2 regions of the Stenotrophomonas sp. a6 genome follow, and region 2 is predicted to be linked to the other one. Evidence: riboswitches for the same ligand, from Rfam matches in the RefSeq annotation. Region 2 holds a riboswitch; the other holds the start of a gene.
What was found. A riboswitch is a leader RNA that binds a small molecule or an ion and turns the genes downstream of it on or off. The one in region 2 is predicted to bind glycine.
Positions count from the first base shown of each region.

Region 1 (4,207 bases), 680 kb from region 2:
CCACGCCCGAGGTCCCTGCCAACCGCGCCTGGACCGCCTGCAGCAACCGCTGTCCGTAGGCGGCCTGCCCGCGCGGCAGCCAGACCAGCTCGGCGCTGGAGGGCGCCTTCAGGTGCACCGCATCACCGGCCTGCGCCACCTCCAGCAGCGCCAGCGTGCGCGGTGGGTCGACCATGGCCGCCAGTTCCTCGAGGATGCCGGCCACCGCAGGCAACGCGGTTTCATCGGCCACCAGCAGCACCTGGCCGACACCGGCCGGTGGCTTCCACTCCCAGCCCTCGCTGCTCCCGGCACAGTCGGCGTCCGGGGCCAGCAGCACCACGCGGTCGCCAGGGCGGGCGTGCATGGCCCAGCGCGAGGCGGGGCCGGTTTCGCCATGGATGACGAAATCGACGTCGACCTCGCCCTGCTCGGCGCGCAACTGGCGGATGGTGTAGGTACGCATCGGCGGGCGCTTGTCATCCGGCAGGGCCCGGTAGCGTGGGTACCAGTCTTCACCGCTGGGGACCTGCGGCACCTCCTGGCCGGGCAAGGGGAAGAACACCTTGATGCGCTGGTCAGGGCCTTCGGTCTTCATCCGCGCCACGTCGGCACCGGTGAACACCATGCGGTCCAGGGAAGGGGAAAGAACGCGGCGCTCCTTCAGCGCCACCTCGAACAGGCGGTAGGTCTGCTGCGCAGCCATGGGGAACCTCATGCAACGACATCGGATTGGCTGGCTGTCGTGCATCCACGCACCGGCTGGCTGGAGTGCCCAGCCTAGTCCGGTCGTTCCTCTTCGCAAGCGTTGCGGGCAAAGCGGCCGGCCCTACCCCTGCGCGCTGCTCAATGGCCCGTGCAGGCCGCCTGTGCCGCGCGTTCACGCTGGTGTTCCCAGTACCAGAACACGAAGCCGGCGGCGAAGAACGCGGCCTGCCCCAGCGCCAGGTGCAGCGGGCTGGCGCTGAGCAGCGGCGACACCACGCCGGCCACCACCGTGCTGATCATCAGTTGCACGAAGGCCTGCAGCGACGAGGCCAGGCCGCGCTGGTGCGGGTACATGTCCAGCACCGCCAGCGCCAGGATCGGGAAGATCAATGCCATGCCCATGCCGCCCAGGAAGATCGGCAGCACCGCCCACGGCAGCACGAACTGCGGCGACAGCGCCACGTAGCCGACATTCAGCAGCACCGACAGCGCACACAGGCCGAAACCAATGGACACCTGGCGGGTGGGCGTGGTGTGCCCGGCCATGCGCCCGGACAGGAACGAGCCGGTGGTCATGCCGCCGATGGTGGGGATGAACAGCCAGGCAAAACCACCCTCGCCCAGATGCAGGTGCTGCATCACGAACACCGGCGCCGAGGAGATGTACAGGAAAATGCCGCCGAAACCGATGCTGCCGGCCAGCGCCAGGCGCAGGAACCGCGGGTTGAAACCGATGCGCACGTAATCACGCAGCAGCACGCGCGGCGACAACGGCACCCGTGCCTCCACCGGATGGGTTTCCGGCAGGTAGCGTGCAGTGGCCGCCAGCAGGAGCAGCGCAAACACCACCAGGAACCAGAAAATCAGTGGCCAGCCGGCGCCGCTGAGCAGGATCCAGCCGCCGATGATCGGTGCGATGGCCGGAGCGATGCCGAACAGCATCGACACCTGGCTCATCAGGCGCTGCGCGTCGTGGCCGTGGTACAGGTCGCGGATCACCGCGCGGCCGACGATCATGCCGACGCCCGCTGACAGGCCCTGCAGCGCGCGGAACGCCAGCAGCGTGGTCAGGTCGGTGGACAGCGCGCAGCCGACCGAAGCGCCGACGAACACCACCAGGCCACCGAGGATCACCCGCTTGCGGCCCCAGGCATCGGACAGCGGGCCGTGCGCAAGGCTCATCAGGCCGTAGAACAGCAGGTACACGCTGATGGTCTGCTGCACCGCCACCTCGTCCACCGCCAGGCGCTGGGCCAGCTGCGGGAACGCGGGGAAGATGGTGTCGATCGAGAACGGACCGAACATGGCCAGGCCGGCGAGCAGCAGGGCCATGCGGCGGGTGGAGGGAGCAACAGCGGCGGTCATGGGAAAGGCGTCCGGCAGGGCCATGCGCGGCACGCACGGCGGGCGCCGGTCCCCTGCAGCAGGGACGGCGCCAGATGAATTCGGGTATCCGCCCATCATAGGTGGGGAATGCGCCTGATGCCATGCAGCAGTGCACAAAACGCACGGACGGGCCATCGGCCATTCAGGCGCGGCCGCCAGGTCCGAAGGCGGCCGCCGCGCCCGCAACGGGCTATAATCGGCGGGCAACACGGTGGGAGAAGCGGAACACCGCTGCCGAAGGCGCAACGCCCGTAATCGCTCAGGCCCGATACCACCCGTAACACAACTCTGGAGAGACCGGTTCGATCCGGCGCCGAAGGGGCACGAAGCTGCGGTCCGCCGCGCTTTTAAACTCTCAGGCAAAAGGACAGAGGGGCGCCCCGCAGACCGCCGACCGGCGGCTTGTGCCCGTGCGTGTGCCCTTTCCTGACGGATCCTTCGCCATGTCCCAGAACACCCCTTCCCTGCGTGAGCTCGAGCACCACAACGCGTTCGTCGAGCGCCACATCGGCCCCAACGACGCCGAGATCGCGCAGATGCTCGACGTCGTCGGCCACGCGTCGCTGGATGCGATGACCGACGCCATCGTGCCGGCCAAGATCAAGTCGCCGGCACCGCTGGCACTGCCGGAGTCGATGACCGAAGTGCAGGCACTGGCGAAGATCCGTGCGATCGCCGACAAGAACACCGTGCTGCGCAGCTTCATCGGCCAGGGTTACTACGGTACCCACACGCCGAACGTGATCCTGCGCAACATCCTGGAAAACCCGGCGTGGTACACCGCCTACACCCCGTACCAGGCGGAAATCTCGCAGGGCCGCATGGAAGCGCTGATCAACTTCCAGACCCTGTGCGCCGACCTGACCGGCATGGAAATCGCCAACGCCTCGCTGCTGGACGAAGCCACCGCCGCCGCCGAAGCGATGACCCTGGCCAAGCGTTCGGCCAAGTCGAAGTCGGACACCTTCTTCGTGCACGACGCCGTGCACCCGCAGACCCTGGAACTGCTGCGTACCCGCGCCGAGCCCATGGGCATCGTGCTGCGCGTCGGCACCCCGGCCGAAGCACTGGAAGCGGAAGCGTTCGGCCTGCTGCTGCAGTATCCGGACACCTTCGGCCAGGTCGGCGACTACAAGGCGCTGGTCGATGCCGTGCACGCACGCGGCGGCCTGGTGGCCGTGGCCACCGACCTGCTGGCCCTGACCCTGCTGGCTGCCCCGGGCGAATGGGGCGCGGACATCGTGGTCGGCAACAGCCAGCGTTTCGGCGTGCCGTTCGGCTTCGGTGGCCCGCACGCCGCCTTCATGGCCTGCCGTGACGCCTACAAGCGCTCGATGCCGGGCCGCCTGATCGGCGTTTCGATCGATGCCCAGGGCAACCCGGCCTACCGCCTGACCCTGCAGACCCGCGAACAGCACATCCGCCGCGAGAAGGCCACCTCCAACATCTGTACCGCGCAGGTGCTGCTGGCGGTGATGGCCTCGATGTACGCCGTTTACCACGGCCCGGAAGGCCTGACCCGCATTGCCCGCCGCACGCACCGCCTGGCCTCGATCCTGGCCGCAGCGCTGCGCAATGCCGGCGTGCAGGTCGGTGGCGACTTCTTCGACACCCTGCACGTCACCGGCGTGCATGCCGATGAAATCCATGCCAAGGCACGCGCCGCCGGTTACAACCTGCGCGCGATCGACAGCGACTCGGTCGGCATCAGCCTGGACGAGACCACCACCCGCGCCGACATCGTCGCCGTGGCTGCGGTGTTCGGTGCCTCGCTGGACGTCGACGCGCTGGATGCCAGCACCGCCGACGCGCTGCCGGCCGGCCTGCTGCGCCAGTCCGCGTTCCTGACCCACCCGGTGTTCAACACCCACCACAGCGAGCACGAACTGCTGCGTTACCTGCGTTCGCTGGCCGACAAGGACCTGGCGATGGACCGCACGATGATCCCGCTGGGTTCGTGCACCATGAAGCTCAACGCCACCGCCGAGATGATCCCGGTGACCTGGCCGGAGTTCTCGCAGATCCACCCGCTGGTGCCGGCCGACCAGGCGCTGGGCTACAAGGAACTGATCGACACGCTGGAAGCGATGCTGGTCGAATGCACCGGCTACGACGCGGTCAGCCTGCAGCCGAA
Region 1 is NZ_CP133161.1:3,279,631-3,283,837, forward strand. Features, by position in the region: gene Q9Q79_RS15180 (siderophore-interacting protein) at 1-685, opposite strand, end outside; gene Q9Q79_RS15185 (multidrug effflux MFS transporter) at 826-2,052, opposite strand; glycine riboswitch at 2,352-2,454, shown strand; gene gcvP (aminomethyl-transferring glycine dehydrogenase) at 2,517-4,207, shown strand, end outside.
Region 1: it holds a riboswitch for glycine, as region 2 does, so the genes downstream of both, gcvP (aminomethyl-transferring glycine dehydrogenase) here and Q9Q79_RS18165 (trimeric intracellular cation channel family protein) in region 2, are expected to answer to the same signal.

Region 2 (4,207 bases):
ACCAGTGGGCCGATGATGCGCCCGGCCTGAAGACGCTGGACGATGCGATCGCGCTGCGCCGCAAGCTGCTGCTGGCGTTCGAGCGCGCCGAGGCGGAACCGGACCCGGCGAAGAAGGCCGCATGGCTGAGCTTCGCGGTGGTCGGTGGCGGTCCCACCGGTGTTGAACTGGCCGGCACCCTGGCCGAGATCGCGCGGCATACGTTGCGCAACGAATTCCGCCACATCGACCCGGCCAGCGCCAAGGTGCGGCTGGTCGAGGCCGGCCCGCGCGTGCTGTCCTCGTTCCCGGAAGTACTTTCGCTGAAAGCACGCCGCCAGCTGGAAAAGCTGGGCGTGGAAGTGCTGACCGGTACCCCGGTGAGCGACATCGACAGCCAGGGCTTCACGCTCGGTGACCAGTTCGTACCGGCCCGCACCGTGGTCTGGGCCGCCGGCGTGGCCGCTTCACCGCTGGCGCGCACGCTGGACGTGCCGCTGGACCGCGCCGGCCGCGTGCCGGTGCAACCGGACCTGACCCTGCCCGATCACCCGGAGCTGTTCGTGGCCGGTGACCTGGCCGCACTGAGCCAGGCCGACGGCAAGCCGGTACCCGGCGTGGCACCCGCTGCCAAGCAGATGGGCAAATACGTGGCCGAGGTGATCCGCGCACGCCTGCACGGCAAGCCCGAGCCCGGCCCGTTCAAGTACGCCGACTACGGCAACCTGGCCACCATCGGTCGCATGGCCGCGATCGTGCACCTGGGGCGGCTGCAGCTGTCGGGCGTGCTGGCCTGGTGGTTCTGGCTGGCCGCGCACGTGTTCTTCCTGATCGGCTTCCGCAACCGCATCGTGGTGCTGCTGAACTGGGCCGTGGCGTACTGGAGCTACCAGCGCAGCGCACGCATCATCTTCGGCGATGACCAGGAAGACCGGCGACCGAGGCGGTAGTGCCCGCCGCTGGCCGGCTGCCACGCGGTCCGATCCCTTTCCGCAGGAAAGGGCTCTGACTCCGTCAACATCATCCATGCATGGCGTGGATCTACCGCTTCATCGGGCCGCCGGGCGCCCGCCGTTTCGACCATGCGCGGCAGAAGTCCTCCTTCCTTGCGGTGTCGGCAATCTGCGCGGCACTCCAGTTGCGGGTAATCCAGATCGTCAGTGCCGTGCTGCTCAGATGCCAGCGCAGCATGTCGTGCCGTGGCTGCCGCCAAAGATGGCGGCGGGCAATCCAGAACGCCTCCCGTTCCACCTCTGGCACCTTCTTCTTCATCGCGTCGTCGTCGAAGAACTGCGCGGCGAAACTCCAGGGATTCATCGGCTGAAATCCTGTTCGCGGTTCACTGCTGCACGCAGCCACACCACTGGGCGCACGGTCTGCTGGCTTCGGCCAACCGCCCACCAGGGCAAGCCCGAGCAGGTACAGCAGGCCAGGCAGCAGTGCGATGCCGGCGGCCAGTACGACGACGGAGACCCATGCCTTACCGGCGGCACGCATCGTGCTCACTTCGCCTTCGGTTTCGGGTACCACAACGCGTTGACGATGACCCAGCGCTGGTCGAAGCGCCCCATGTGGAAGTAATCGACGAACCACGGCGTTTCCAATCGCACCGAGGCGGCATTGCCGGTCACGTCCAGCACCGTGCAGCGGCGGTCCCATTGATCCTTCGGGGTTTTCAGCGCGCCCTGCTTCGTCAGCGCGACCAGTTCTTCCTTCGACATGCGGCGCAGGCCCAGCCGCTCGTCGGGCGTATCGCCGAGGACCGCGCGCTTGGCCAGGTCCGGGTGCAGGGAGCGGGCGACGCGCTGCGGGTCGGCCTCCAGCTGGCCGTCGACGTAGTCATGGCAGGTGGCTTCGATGGCCGCGAGGGTGGCCGGGTCGGCAGCGGGACTGGTTGACGCGGAGAGAGCGAACAACAGGGCGACGGTGGACATCCGGGTCTCCAGCGCTGAGGGCTGGGCGATCATCGCATGGCGGCACAGAGGCATCCATGTATGCCATGGATCTACAGGGACCCAGCATCCACCGCCTGCAGCCAGGCCAGCTTGCGTTCGCGCGGCTGCTGCTTGAGCTGCCATTCGGCCCGCGAGGCGGCGGCCCGGTCCGGGTACTCGCGCACGGCCAGCACCCGCAGCGGCGGCCGGGCCCGGGTGTAGCGCGCGCCCTTGCCAGCCTGATGGGCGGCGAAACGCGCGTCCACGTCGGTGCTGATGCCGGCGTAATAGCTGCCATCGCGACATTCGAGCAGGTACAGGAACCACGGGCGGAGGGACGGGGCCATGCCCGGATTATGCCGTGCTGCACTGCAGCGGATATACTGGCGCCCGAATGCAGGAGAGAGGCGCCGCGCTGGCGCCCGCCGAAGGCGCAGGCTCCCATGATCGCTCAGGCCGGTGGGCTGGAATCCCACCAACCATGCATTCGACTCGCCGAGCTGGAGAGAGGTCACCGGGCATGCCCGGGACGATCCGCCGAAGGGGCACGCGGCCCATGCCGCTGAACTCTCAGGCAAAAGGACAGCGGGAGCGGCACCGGTCATCGTCATTCCGTCATTGCGCAGGCAATGGCGGCGTCCGCGCATGGCCGGCCCCACCGCGCCCGGAGCCTGCCCCATGTTGCTGTCCATCATCTACCTGATCGCCATTTCCGCCGAAGCCATGACCGGCGCACTTTCTGCCGGCCGCCGCCGCATGGACCTGTTCGGCGTGGTCATGATCGCCTGCGTCACCGCCCTCGGCGGTGGTTCACTGCGCGACATCCTGCTCGGCCACTACCCGCTGGGCTGGGTGAAGCATCCCGAGTACCTGGGCTTCACCGTGTGCGCGGCGCTGATCGCCACCTGGGTCGCACGCTGGATGCACCACTTCCGCCGCACCTTCCTGGTCCTCGACGGGCTGGGCCTGATCGCCTTCACCCTGATCGGCTGCTCGATCGCGCGCGAAGCCGGCCATGCGATGCCGATCGTGCTGATCGCCGGCATGCTGACCGGCGCGTTCGGCGGCGTGCTGCGCGACATCCTCTGCAACGAGGTGCCGCTGATCTTCCAGAAGGAGCTGTACGCGATCATCGCGCTGCTGACCGGCGCGGCCTACCTGTTGCTGCTGCACTGGGGCGTGGCCGACGCCACCGCGATCCTGTGCTGCCTCGGCGGCGGCTTCGCGCTGCGCCTGCTGGCGATCCACTACCGCTGGGAAATGCCGAAGTTCGTGTACCACGACGAAGTGCATTGAGGTTCGCGCGGCCGAATCCGCACCACCCCGGCGATGTACCTGGCGCTGTCGCTCATGCGCAGCGCCAGGCGCATCGCCGGTGCAGATGGGCCGGTCTCCAACTCCGACCGGCCCTGATCGCGGCCGCACCCCCGCAGGCGCTGGCCGCCATCCACACACGTGCCGCACTCAAGCGGCTTCGGACACCTTCACGTCGCGACGGGCGCGCACGGCCGCGGCCAGTCGCTCCAGCACCGTCACGGTGGTGTCCCAGTCGATGCAGCCATCGGTGATGCTCTGCCCGTAGACCAGCGGTTGGCCTTCCACCAGTTCCTGGCGACCACCGACCAGATGGCTCTCGATCATCACACCGACGATGCGCTGTTCACCGTCTTCCAACTGAACGGCGATGTCCTCGATCACCTTCGGCTGGTTGTCCGGGTTCTTCAGGCTGTTGGCATGGCTGGCGTCGATCATCAGGCGCGTCGGCAGCTTGGCCTTGGCCAGCGCCTGGCAGGCCTCGGCGATACTGCCTGCATCGTAGTTCGGCTGCTTGCCGCCGCGCAGGATCACATGGCAATCCGGGTTGCCAGTGGTCGACACGATGGCGGTGCCGCCCTGCTTGGTGACCGACAGGAAGTGATGCGGATTGGAGGCCGCACCCACCGCGTCGGCGGCGATCTTCACGTTGCCATCGGTGCCGTTCTTGAAGCCGACCGGGCACGACAGCCCCGAGGCCAGTTCGCGGTGCACCTGGCTTTCGGTGGTGCGCGCACCAATGGCGCCCCAGGCCACCAGATCGGCGATGTACTGCGGCGAGATCACGTCGAGGAACTCGACACCGGCCGGCAGGCCGAGCTTGTTGATGTCGCGCAGCAGGCCACGGGCGATGCGCAGGCCCTTGTCGATCCTGAAGCTGCCATCCAGGTCCGGGTCGTTGATCAGGCCCTTCCAGCCCACCGTGGTGCGCGGCTTCTCGAAGTACACGCGCATCACGATTTCAAGTTCCCCGGCCAGCG
Region 2 is NZ_CP133161.1:3,959,918-3,964,124, forward strand. Features, by position in the region: gene Q9Q79_RS18145 (NAD(P)/FAD-dependent oxidoreductase) at 1-929, shown strand, start outside; gene Q9Q79_RS18150 (hypothetical protein) at 1,021-1,476, opposite strand; gene Q9Q79_RS18155 (nuclear transport factor 2 family protein) at 1,482-1,913, opposite strand; gene Q9Q79_RS18160 (GIY-YIG nuclease family protein) at 1,985-2,260, opposite strand; glycine riboswitch at 2,301-2,390, shown strand; glycine riboswitch at 2,404-2,507, shown strand; gene Q9Q79_RS18165 (trimeric intracellular cation channel family protein) at 2,592-3,209, shown strand; gene Q9Q79_RS18170 (3-deoxy-7-phosphoheptulonate synthase) at 3,378-4,207, opposite strand, start outside.